3 regions of the Hydrogenovibrio sp. genome follow, and region 3 is predicted to be linked to each of the others. Evidence: predicted binding sites of a transcription regulator. Region 3 holds the regulator's gene; each other region holds the start of a gene.
The links. The regulator PhoB, encoded in region 3, activates phosphate uptake and scavenging genes when phosphate is short. The targets are predictions, from matches to a motif close to GNNTGTCATAAAACTGTCANAT.
Positions count from the first base shown of each region.

Region 1: nrdB (class Ia ribonucleoside-diphosphate reductase subunit beta) is a predicted target of PhoB. The motif match lies at 1,676-1,697, and genes of this name have one in related genera.
Region 2: AC0KH7_RS08300 (UDP-2,3-diacylglucosamine diphosphatase) is a predicted target of PhoB. The motif match lies at 1,820-1,841, and genes of this name have one in related genera.

Region 1 covers NZ_OZ223196.1:1,936,504-1,939,783, reverse strand. The annotation lists gene AC0KH7_RS09255 (histidine phosphatase family protein) at 1-152, opposite strand, end outside; gene nrdB (class Ia ribonucleoside-diphosphate reductase subunit beta) at 295-1,428, opposite strand; gene AC0KH7_RS09245 (hypothetical protein) at 1,810-2,286, shown strand; gene AC0KH7_RS09240 (ATP-binding cassette domain-containing protein) at 2,309-3,280, opposite strand, start outside.
Region 2 covers NZ_OZ223196.1:1,731,538-1,734,817, forward strand. The annotation lists gene gshB (glutathione synthase) at 1-440, shown strand, start outside; gene AC0KH7_RS08295 (diacylglycerol kinase) at 503-883, opposite strand; gene AC0KH7_RS08300 (UDP-2,3-diacylglucosamine diphosphatase) at 909-1,751, opposite strand; gene AC0KH7_RS08305 (glycosyltransferase family 4 protein) at 1,953-3,071, shown strand; gene AC0KH7_RS08310 (hypothetical protein) at 3,118-3,280, shown strand, end outside.
Region 3 covers NZ_OZ223196.1:566,999-570,278, reverse strand. The annotation lists gene phoR (phosphate regulon sensor histidine kinase PhoR) at 99-1,382, opposite strand; gene phoB (phosphate regulon transcriptional regulator PhoB) at 1,398-2,090, opposite strand; gene phoU (phosphate signaling complex protein PhoU) at 2,103-2,837, opposite strand; gene pstB (phosphate ABC transporter ATP-binding protein PstB) at 2,892-3,280, opposite strand, start outside.

The DNA.
Region 1 (3,280 bases), 1.4 Mb from region 3:
TGGGCGTAACGATGTACGTCTTCGGCGGCGCGAGCGGCCTGTTGTTGGCCTAAAGTCGTCAGGGCACCGTGTTGTAACGCGCTGGGCGTATTGGGTTTTTGATGGTATTCCCCGTGTCTGAGGAACGCCAAAATGTGCGTCGATTGGTTCATTCCGGCCAGTTTAGAGCCGTTATTTGAAAACCAGGTGATAAGCGGATGACAGTTTTATAACAATTGAGGCAAGGTCGCTTAAAGAGAGGAAATAATAAAGCCCGCTTAGGCGGGCTTTATAGGTGGCGTTGAACGGCTTGGATTACAAGGAGAAGTCGTTGAAATCGTCTTTGCCGACGGTGGAGTCCACCTGGCCGACCAGGTAGGAGCTGATTTCCGACTCCTGCGGGGCGACCTGAACGTTGTCGGACACCAGCCAGTTGTTCATCCACGGTAAAGGGTTGCTCTTCTGTTCGAAAATCGGATCCAATTTCACGGCGCGGATACGGGTATTGGTGATGTACTCGACGTAGTCTTTCAAAATGCCGGCATTCAAACCGATCATGGAGCCGTCTTTGAACAGATACTCGGCCCATTCTTTTTCCTGTTCAGCGGCTTCGCGGAAAATTTGATACACCTTGTCTTCATTTTCCTTGGCGATTTGCATCATTTCCGGGTCGTCTTTACCTTCGCGCATCAAATTAATGATGTGTTGGGTGCCAGACAAATGCAGGGCTTCGTCACGGGCAATCAGCTTAATGACCTTGGCGTTGCCTTCCATCAAGGAGCGCTCGGCGAAGGAGAAGCTGCAGGCGAAGGAAACATAGAAGCGAATGGCTTCCAGTACGTTGACCGATACGATGGTCAGGAATAAGGCGGTTTTCACTTCTTTACGGAAGGCGTCGTCTTTCTCCAAATCGATTTCTTCGGCATACATGCGGTTGGTCAGATAAATCAGGTGGTCGTAATGTTCGGTGACGCTGATAGCACGCTTGACGATTTCGTCATTGGTCACAATGTCGTCGAACACCAAAGCCGGGTCGGATACGATGTTACGGATAATGTGTGTGTAAGAGCGGCTGTGAATGGTTTCCGAGAAAGACCAGGTTTCAATCCAGGTTTCCAGTTCCGGAATGGAGACCAATGGCAGCAGTGCGACGTTCGGCGAACGACCTTGTACCGAATCCAGCAGGGTTTGGTATTTCAGGTTGCTGATGAAAACATGTTTTTCGTGTTCTGGCAGGTCAGCGTATTCTCCTCGATCACTCGATAGGTCGATTTCTTCCGGTCGCCAGAAAAAGCTCAATTGTTTTTCGATCAGTTTTTCAAAAATCGGGTGCTTTTGCTGGTCGTAACGCGCCACATTGACGTTTTGGCCAAAGAACATCGGTTCTTTCAACGCATTGTTGGAAGAACGGCAAAAGGTAGAATAAGTATGTTTATCGTTACAGCTCATAAAGAAGTTTTCCTGCCAAAAATAAGCAAAAATAAAAGGGTTTTCCAGCGTGGAATTTTGATTACGCAATAGAATGAAATTGTAGCGTATTTTTTGCGATGGTGACATCAAGTTTTTGCAACATCGAGTGTGAGCATTGTACGCGAAAAAATTATTATTGCAATTAAGAATTATTATTATTTAATCAGTCTTAAAGGGCCCAAGCCATTCCAATAAAATGATCGTTAAAGCGGGTAAGAAAGAATTGAGCGGTCATTTATTTGTCATTTGAAAGCCGCACCGGTTGGCCGTTTTTTTTGGTAATATAAAAAATAAAACAAAATTTTAACGGACTCTTTTGAGTTGGATTGGGGTCTGTTTTGACTGTGTGGACTGAGATAAATGGGATTTAAAAAAGAATTGAAGTGGTTGAGGGGGCGACGCATTGCTGTGTGCGAACCGGATGCGCAGCGCTTTGCCGATATTGAAAATTTTTTGAAGCGCTATGGCATCAGTGTCGCGGCCTTCAATGACGTGGATGCCGTGGTCGCGGAAATTGAAAAGCGTCGCTATTCCACTCATCGTGTGTACTTGGCGATACTGATTGATTTTCAGTTGGCCGCTCAGGTGGAGGCAGCCTGGCAGGAAACAACGCACGATAATCCCACGATTCTGAAAACCCCGGTGGTATTGATGCGGCGCGATGATGAACTTTCTCAAGCGCTGCCGCTCATTGGCAAAGGTTATTTCCGTTTTCAATTGGCACAACCGGTGCAGCCAAAAGCCATGCTGCGATTGTTGAATCGCTTGAATCGTTGGAAAAAGTGGCGGGAAGAGTTAGCCGTGCCGCCACGCCCCAGTGCGGTGTTGAGCCACTGACTGACTTTTTAATCGGCCGAGTTTAACTTTCCAGCTGGGCTTCCAGTCTTTCCCAGCGTTCAAACGCGCTTTCCAACTCCGCTTCGCAGGCATTCAAACGTTCCAATACCGCCTCATGCCCGGCTTCTTGATAAAACTCGGGTTCGCTGATTTGCATTTGTAATGCTTCTAATTCTCTTTCCAGCGTTTCGATGGTTTCCGGCAAGGCATCGTATTCCCGTTGATCTTTATAACTCAACTTTTTCGGTTTCTTGGTGGGGGTATTGGTGCTGTTTTCACCAGGCCTGGTGGATTCTTTGGTTTTTGTTTGAGTGTCCGTTTTTTGAGCGGGGACGTCGTAGTGCGCCGGTCGCTGGCGCAACCAGTCGTCGTAACCGCCAACGTATTCATTCACCTCGCCCGGTGCGTCGAACACGATGGAACTGGTGACCACGCTGTTTAAAAACGCCCGGTCGTGGCTGACAATGAGCACGGTGCCGGGGTAGTCCAGCAGCAATTCTTCCAGGAGTTCCAGGGTTTCAATGTCCAGGTCGTTGGTGGGTTCGTCCAATACCAGCAGGTTGGACGGTTTGGCGAATACGCGTGCTAAAAGCAGGCGGTTGCGTTCCCCGCCGGATAAGGCCTTGACCGGTTGACGGGCGCGTTCCGGGCTGAACAGGAAGTCGCCTAGGTAGCCCATGATGTGTTTACGCTGACCGTTGATTTCAATGTAATCCGATTCCTCTAATACACTGTCCACAACGGCTTTATTTTCATCGAGCTGGTCGCGGTGCTGGTCAAAGTAAGCAATCTTGAGATTGGTGCCGAGTTTGATGTGGCCGGATTGCGGTGTCAATTGGCCGAGCAGAAGTTTCAGCAAGGTGGATTTTCCGCAACCGTTGGCACCGATAAAACCGATTTTGTCGCCGCGTAAAATCATGGTGGAGAAATGGTCGATGACGGCTTGGTCGGGCCAGGCAAAGGAAATATCGTCCACTTCGATGACTTGTTTACC
Region 2 (3,280 bases), 1.2 Mb from region 3:
ATGTCATCGTGCAGGAATATATTGAAGGCGCGGAAGAAGGCGATGTGCGCGTATTGATGCTGAACGGTAAATTCATCGGTGCATACAACCGCAAACCCCCGGAAGGCGATGTGCGCGCCAACATTCAAGTCGGCGGTACGGCGCACAAATACAAAATGACCGACTCGCAAATGGCGATTTGCCGCAAAATCGGCCCGAAACTGGCGGCAGACGGCCTGTATTTCGTCGGCGTCGACATGATTGGCGACAAAATTCTGGAAGTGAATGTGTTGAACCCGGGCGGCATCACCAATATCAATGCCCTGAACAAGCTCAAGCTGCACAAAAATGTGGTCGATTTCATCGAAGAAAAAGTCAATGAAAAGGAAGAGAAACGCGCGGAGCTGGAATTCTTACTGAAACGTCTCAGTGAATTCCGCCAATCCGATAAAAACGAATAATTCGGTCGCCCCTCAAACACGAATCCGAATTTTAACCAGGCCTGGCAAAAACTCGGATTCGGCTAAAACAGACTCCAGTTCAGGCGCGAGATAATCAGCGTCGACCAAACCAGCAGACACAACCCCATCATCACAAACACCGCCGCCGAGCCCATGTCTTTCGCCAAACCGGATAGCTCGTGCCACTCCTGACCGTGGCGATCCACCACCATTTCCACCGCGGTGTTCAATAACTCCACCACCAGCAATAGAATCACCGAACCGATTAACAGAATAAACTCCACCGCATCGTTCGACAGCCACATGGCAATCGGCGTCAACACCGCCAACAATACCAATTCCTGCCGGAATGCCGCTTCGTTTTGATAACAGGCCTTAATGCCTTGCCAGGAATAACCGGCCGCTTTGACAATGCGAACCAAACCTCTGTGCCCGGGCTTCATGCAATGCTCCTTGAAAGCTCAGCCGTTAAGCGGCGTTGGTCTGGTGACTGATTTCCACCCATTGCAACAGCTTCATCTCGCCGTCTCGGGTTTCGACTATCGCGGTGCAGGATTCCACCCAGTCACCGCAATTGAGGTATTCCACCCCGTTGATTTCACGGATTTCGGGGTGGTGGATATGACCGCAGATCACCCCTTTATAGCCCTGTTTTTTACAGTCCTCCACCACCGCGTCTTCATAGGCCGAAATGAACGACACCGCCGATTTGACCTTTTGTTTGATAAACGCCGACAAGGACCAGTACCCCATGCCGAACTTATGACGAATGCGATTGAAATAACGGTTGACGACCACCAGGCTTTCGTAACCCCAATCGCCGATGACCGCCAACCATTTCTGGGTTTGGATGACGCTGTCGTATTTATCGCCGTGTACCACCAACAACTTTTCCCCGCTGGTGGTCACATGCACCGCCTCATCCGTCAGGCGGATATTACCGAAATCGACACCGGAGTAACGGCGCAGAAAATCATCGTGATTACCGGTCACAAACACCACTTCGGTGCCGCGTTTGGCTTTGGTGAGAATACGGCGAATCACATTGGTGTGTTCCTGCGGCCAAAAAATACGTTTTTTCAAACGCCAGCCATCAATAATATCGCCCACTAGATACAGTTTGTCACATTGGTTGTATTTCAGGAATTCGGAAAGAAACTCGGCTTTCGCACCTTTAGAGCCCAGATGTACGTCGGAAATGAATATGCTTCGGTAGTTCGACATCTGATGATTGTTTTCCGCAACAATCAAATCGTCCGCTTCTATGGATTCCATCCAATCCGGCATAATCGCTAAAGGCGTGTCTTTCATTTTCCATCCCATCGTTAACCTTGTTTCGGGCAAGTTTAAAGGGGGCACTTGATGGATACATGACGCTTTAGTGACAATTAAATGACTGAAAAAACAGCCTTTTTCATATTAAGTTCACACAGGCGTCAACAAGGCACTCTAAGGTAATCGTAAGACTCACATACAACATACATATAACATAAAACAGCAGCGTCCGATGATATGAACACACCCGATTCCGCCGCGAACACCGCCAAACCTTACGCGCAAGCGCCCTTCAACACGCGCGGCATTCAGCGTCTTTCGCTGGTTACCGATGCCTGGCAACCACAAGTGAACGGCGTGGTCACCACCCTGTCGCAATTGATCGCTCACCTTCGCCAGCAAGGCATTGAAGTCGATGTCATCCATCCCAACGATTACGATTGCGTGCCCTTACCGACCTACCCGGAAATTCCGCTGGTCTGGCGCGCGCGCGGATTGGAACAACGCCTGCTGGAATTCCAACCCAATGCCATCCACATCGCTACCGAAGGCGCTTTGGGCTGGAAGGCACGCCGTATTGCCCGCAAACATGGTTTACCTTTCACCACCGCTTATCACACCAAGTATCCGGAATACATTCACGAACGCTTTCCGGTGCCGACGGACTGGGTCTATAAAATCATGCACCGTTTTCACAGCCCGGCGCAAAACACCTTCGTTCCGGGCGAGTCCATTTTGACGGAACTGCAAAACCGGCATTTCCAACACGTGGTGCTGATGACGCGCGGCGTGGATACCGACATTTTCAACCCGACCCGCGCCCGGCCTTCCGAAAAAGACACGCCGATGTACCTCTACGTCGGACGTATCGCGCCGGAAAAAAACCTCGCCGCTTTTTTGGATTTAGAATTGCCCGGTCACAAGGTTGTGGTCGGCAAAGGACCGGATTTGGAAAAATTGAAACAGGTTTACCCTGATGTGGAATTCACCGGCCCTAAATACGGCGCGGAACTGGCGCAATACTATGCCTCGGCCACCGTCTTCGTATTTCCATCCTTGACCGACACCTTCGGCGTGGTCAATCTGGAAGCCATCGCTTGCGGCACGCCGGTGGCCGCCTTTCCGGTCACCGGCCCCAAAGACATTATTACCGACGGCGTCAACGGTGTACTGAGTTGGGATTTGAAAGCGGCCATCGAACAGGCCGCGCAACTGAAACAACACCCAAGCAAGATTGCGCAGTCCATTCCACAGTACACTTGGCAAGGTGCGGCGCAGCAATTCGTCGACCACCTGGCGTTCATTGAGCAGGTCGATTCCCGGCAACCGGCAGACAAGACGGTCAAAATCTCTTAAAATACCGATAAGCTGTTCCACAAAACCGTTTATCGAGGAAAATACCGTGCCTAAAAATAAAGCTTTATTATTGTTGATCATCGCCTGGTTGATGGGCTTGATCGGTCTTGTGATGGGGCTGGTATTTGACCCTTTATGGTTTGCTCGCTTCGGCAGCTTGGTGGTGCTGTTTTCCGTGATGAGCGAATTCAGCCTGCTTCAGGTGGAGT
Region 3 (3,280 bases):
GAACATTCATTTCAACCAGGCCTGGTGATTCCATCATTCCCGCCAGGCCTGGGCATTTTCTTTGTTGATTAACCTTCCAACCAACACCGCTACTTATGTTAATGCACCGCTTTCTTACGCGGAAAATCACAACGGAAAGTTGAGCCTTTGCCATATTGGCTTTTAATCACCAGCTTGGCCTCATGGCGCTCCAAGATATGTTTGACAATAGCCAACCCCAAACCGGTTCCACCTGTGTCGCGTGAACGCGCCGTATCCACTCGGTAAAAACGCTCCGTCAAACGACTGATGTGTTCCTGAGAAATTCCGATGCCGGTATCTTCCACCTGAAAATGCGGCCCTTTTTCATCTTCATACCAGCGCACGGTGATTTCCCCTCCGTCCGGCGTATAACGAATGGCATTGGAAATCAGATTCATCAACACACTTTTCAACGGTTCCTCATAGCCTTTCAAGGCCAAGCTTTCGTCCAACTCGAACGTAAAGGTGTGTTTCCCCTGACTCATCTGGGTGGCATCTTGCTCCATCTTTTTGAGAATTTGTGCAATGGGGACGGTTTTCTCTTTATCCACCAGTGTCTCCGATTCCATCGCCGATAACGTCAAAAGGTCGTTGATAATGGACTGCATGCGCTCCGATTGATTATGCATCTGTTCCAGCGGCTTTTCCCAAATCGAATCCGGCTCCTGACCGTCCATCATCACTTCGATATAACCGTTTAAAACGGTTAAGGGCGTGCGCAATTCGTGCGAGGCATTGGCAATGAAATCACGGCGAATTTGCGCCAAATTGTAGAGTTCGTGAATGTCTTTAACAATCAGCAGCTTATGCGCCTGAAAATACGGAAACAACTTTAAACTGAACACCCGCTGAATGCCGTTCAACGACGACAAAATCACCGATTTGTCATAGACACCCGCTTTGAGGTATCGAATGAAGTCCGGGTGCCGTAATAGGTTTTCGATTTTGCGGTGCGTATCGCTGTGTTTCAGCTTAAACAGTTTTTTGGCGGAATTATTGAACCATTCAATTTGATTGGCTTCGTTGAGCGAAATAATGGCGTCCGGCACCGTCATGGAGGCGGCGAGAAATTGTTCGGATTTATAAAATTGCAGGTCGGCGTGTTTTTCCAGCGAGCGCTGTTTACGTGAGACTAGGTACCCCAGTTCACCCCATAATCCGGAGCCAGGCGGATAAGACACATTGGGCGTGCCTTTCATCCAAAGTTCGAAACGATAGATACTGTAAAGCTGACGAGCCATGTAGAACAGCACATAACCGACAAACGTGGCCATCCACCAATCGGTCACCCATGCGATGAACAGTGCCAACCAAACACTGGTGATGATCCAGGTGAGTTCCCGCGTAATTCCTTTTGACACTGAATCGTTTTCCTCTTAATCAACAGAGAAACGATAGCCAGCACCTCTCACGGTTTGAATCGTATCAGAGGCCCCGACGGGCTCCAATAGTTTTCTGAGACGTCGAATGTGAACATCGACCGTTCTTTCCTCGACCACAACATTCTCCCCCCAGACCTGATCCAATAGTTGGACCCGTGTATAAACCCGGTTGGAGTGCGTCATAAAAAAGTGCATTAACTTGAACTCTGTTGGCCCAAGTTTAACTTCTTGGTCATTGACTGTAAAACGGTAACTGGACAAATCCAGTTTCAAATCGCCGGTTCGAACCACATCCAAGGCATTCTTTTCAGGCGATTGACGGCGCAAAAGCGCTTTGACGCGCGCCACCAACGCACGCGGCGAAAAAGGTTTGACCACGTAATCGTCGGCTCCGGCTTCAAAGCCTTGCACCTGATCGTTTTCTTCCCCACGCGCCGTCAGCATAAGAATGGGCGTACTGGCGATCTGGTCGTTTTGACGGATACGCTGAGCCAGCGAAACACCGGAAACCCCCGGCAGCATCCAGTCCAACAATACGCAATCCGGCTGGTGCTCCAACAACATTTTCCAGCCTTGCTCTGCATTCGGGGCTTCGATGACTTTGTAATTCGCTGCTGTTAAGGTGAAATTCAACATGTCTCGAATCGCGGCTTCATCTTCAACCACTAAAATGCATTGCTCTGTCATAAGTCTTTCTCACTAAGATTCCAGCGTGTTTAGAAATTCATCCAAACGATCACTGTCTAGGTTACGCATATCCATCCCCTGAACCAGGTAGATGATACTTTCCACAATGTTTCGGGCATGATCCGATACACGCTCGGATGCGCGCAACGCAATGATCATTTCCATCAAACATTCTACTTGATCCGGCATTTCTTTCAGAGAGGTTTTCAAATCCACCATGGCTTTGGCAAAAATGTCATCGATCAATTCTTCTTCCTGAATGATTTTACCAGACCCTTCAGTGGAAACACGAGCAAACGAATCCAAAGCGGTTTTCAACATGGCGTTGGAGCGAGTCGAAATATCCATCAACTCAACATAGCCCGGCAATTCGGCGCACTTCACTTCATGCTCTTTTCCGAACACGATGACCATTTTCGCGATTTTAACAATCTCGTCGCCCATACGTTCCAGGTCGATGGCGATGCGAATGGCGGCAATAATCAAACGCAAATCGGAAGCCGTCGGTTGCTGGCGCGCCAATACTTTCGCACACAAACGGTCGATTTCCATTTCCGCTTTGTTAATCGCTTTGTCAAACGCGATGATTTCCACCGCTTTTTCGGTATCGCCGCTGCCTAAAGCGACCAACGCCGTTTCGAACTGACGCTCAACCATCCCTCCCATTTCCAGAATGTGGTTGAACAAATCTTCCAGATTACGGTTCAGCATTTCCGAAATGTGTGAGCTGAATTCTTGTTTTTCCATGTGATGATTCTCCTGATTGTTCTTATAACGATACTCAACCTAATGCAATTTCACTTAACCATAACGACCGGAAATGTAATCTTCGGTGCGTTTTACTTGCGGATTCGTGAACAGAGAGTCGGTATCGGTATATTCGATCAAATCTCCCATGTACATGAATGCGGTATAGTCCGACACACGTGCCGCCTGCTGCATGTTGTGCGTGACGATCAAAATGGTGAAGTCCTTTTTCAGCTCGAAAATCAACTCTTCAATCGCCAAGGTGGAAATCGGGTCCAAAGCCGATGTCGGCTCGTCCAACAACAAAACTTCCGGCTTGATGGCAATGGCACGCGCAATACACAGACGCTGCTGCTGACCACCGGACATGCCCAAAGCATTCTCTTCCAAACGGTCTTTGACTTCTTCCCAAAGTCCCGCCCCTTTCAGAGCCCATTCCACCG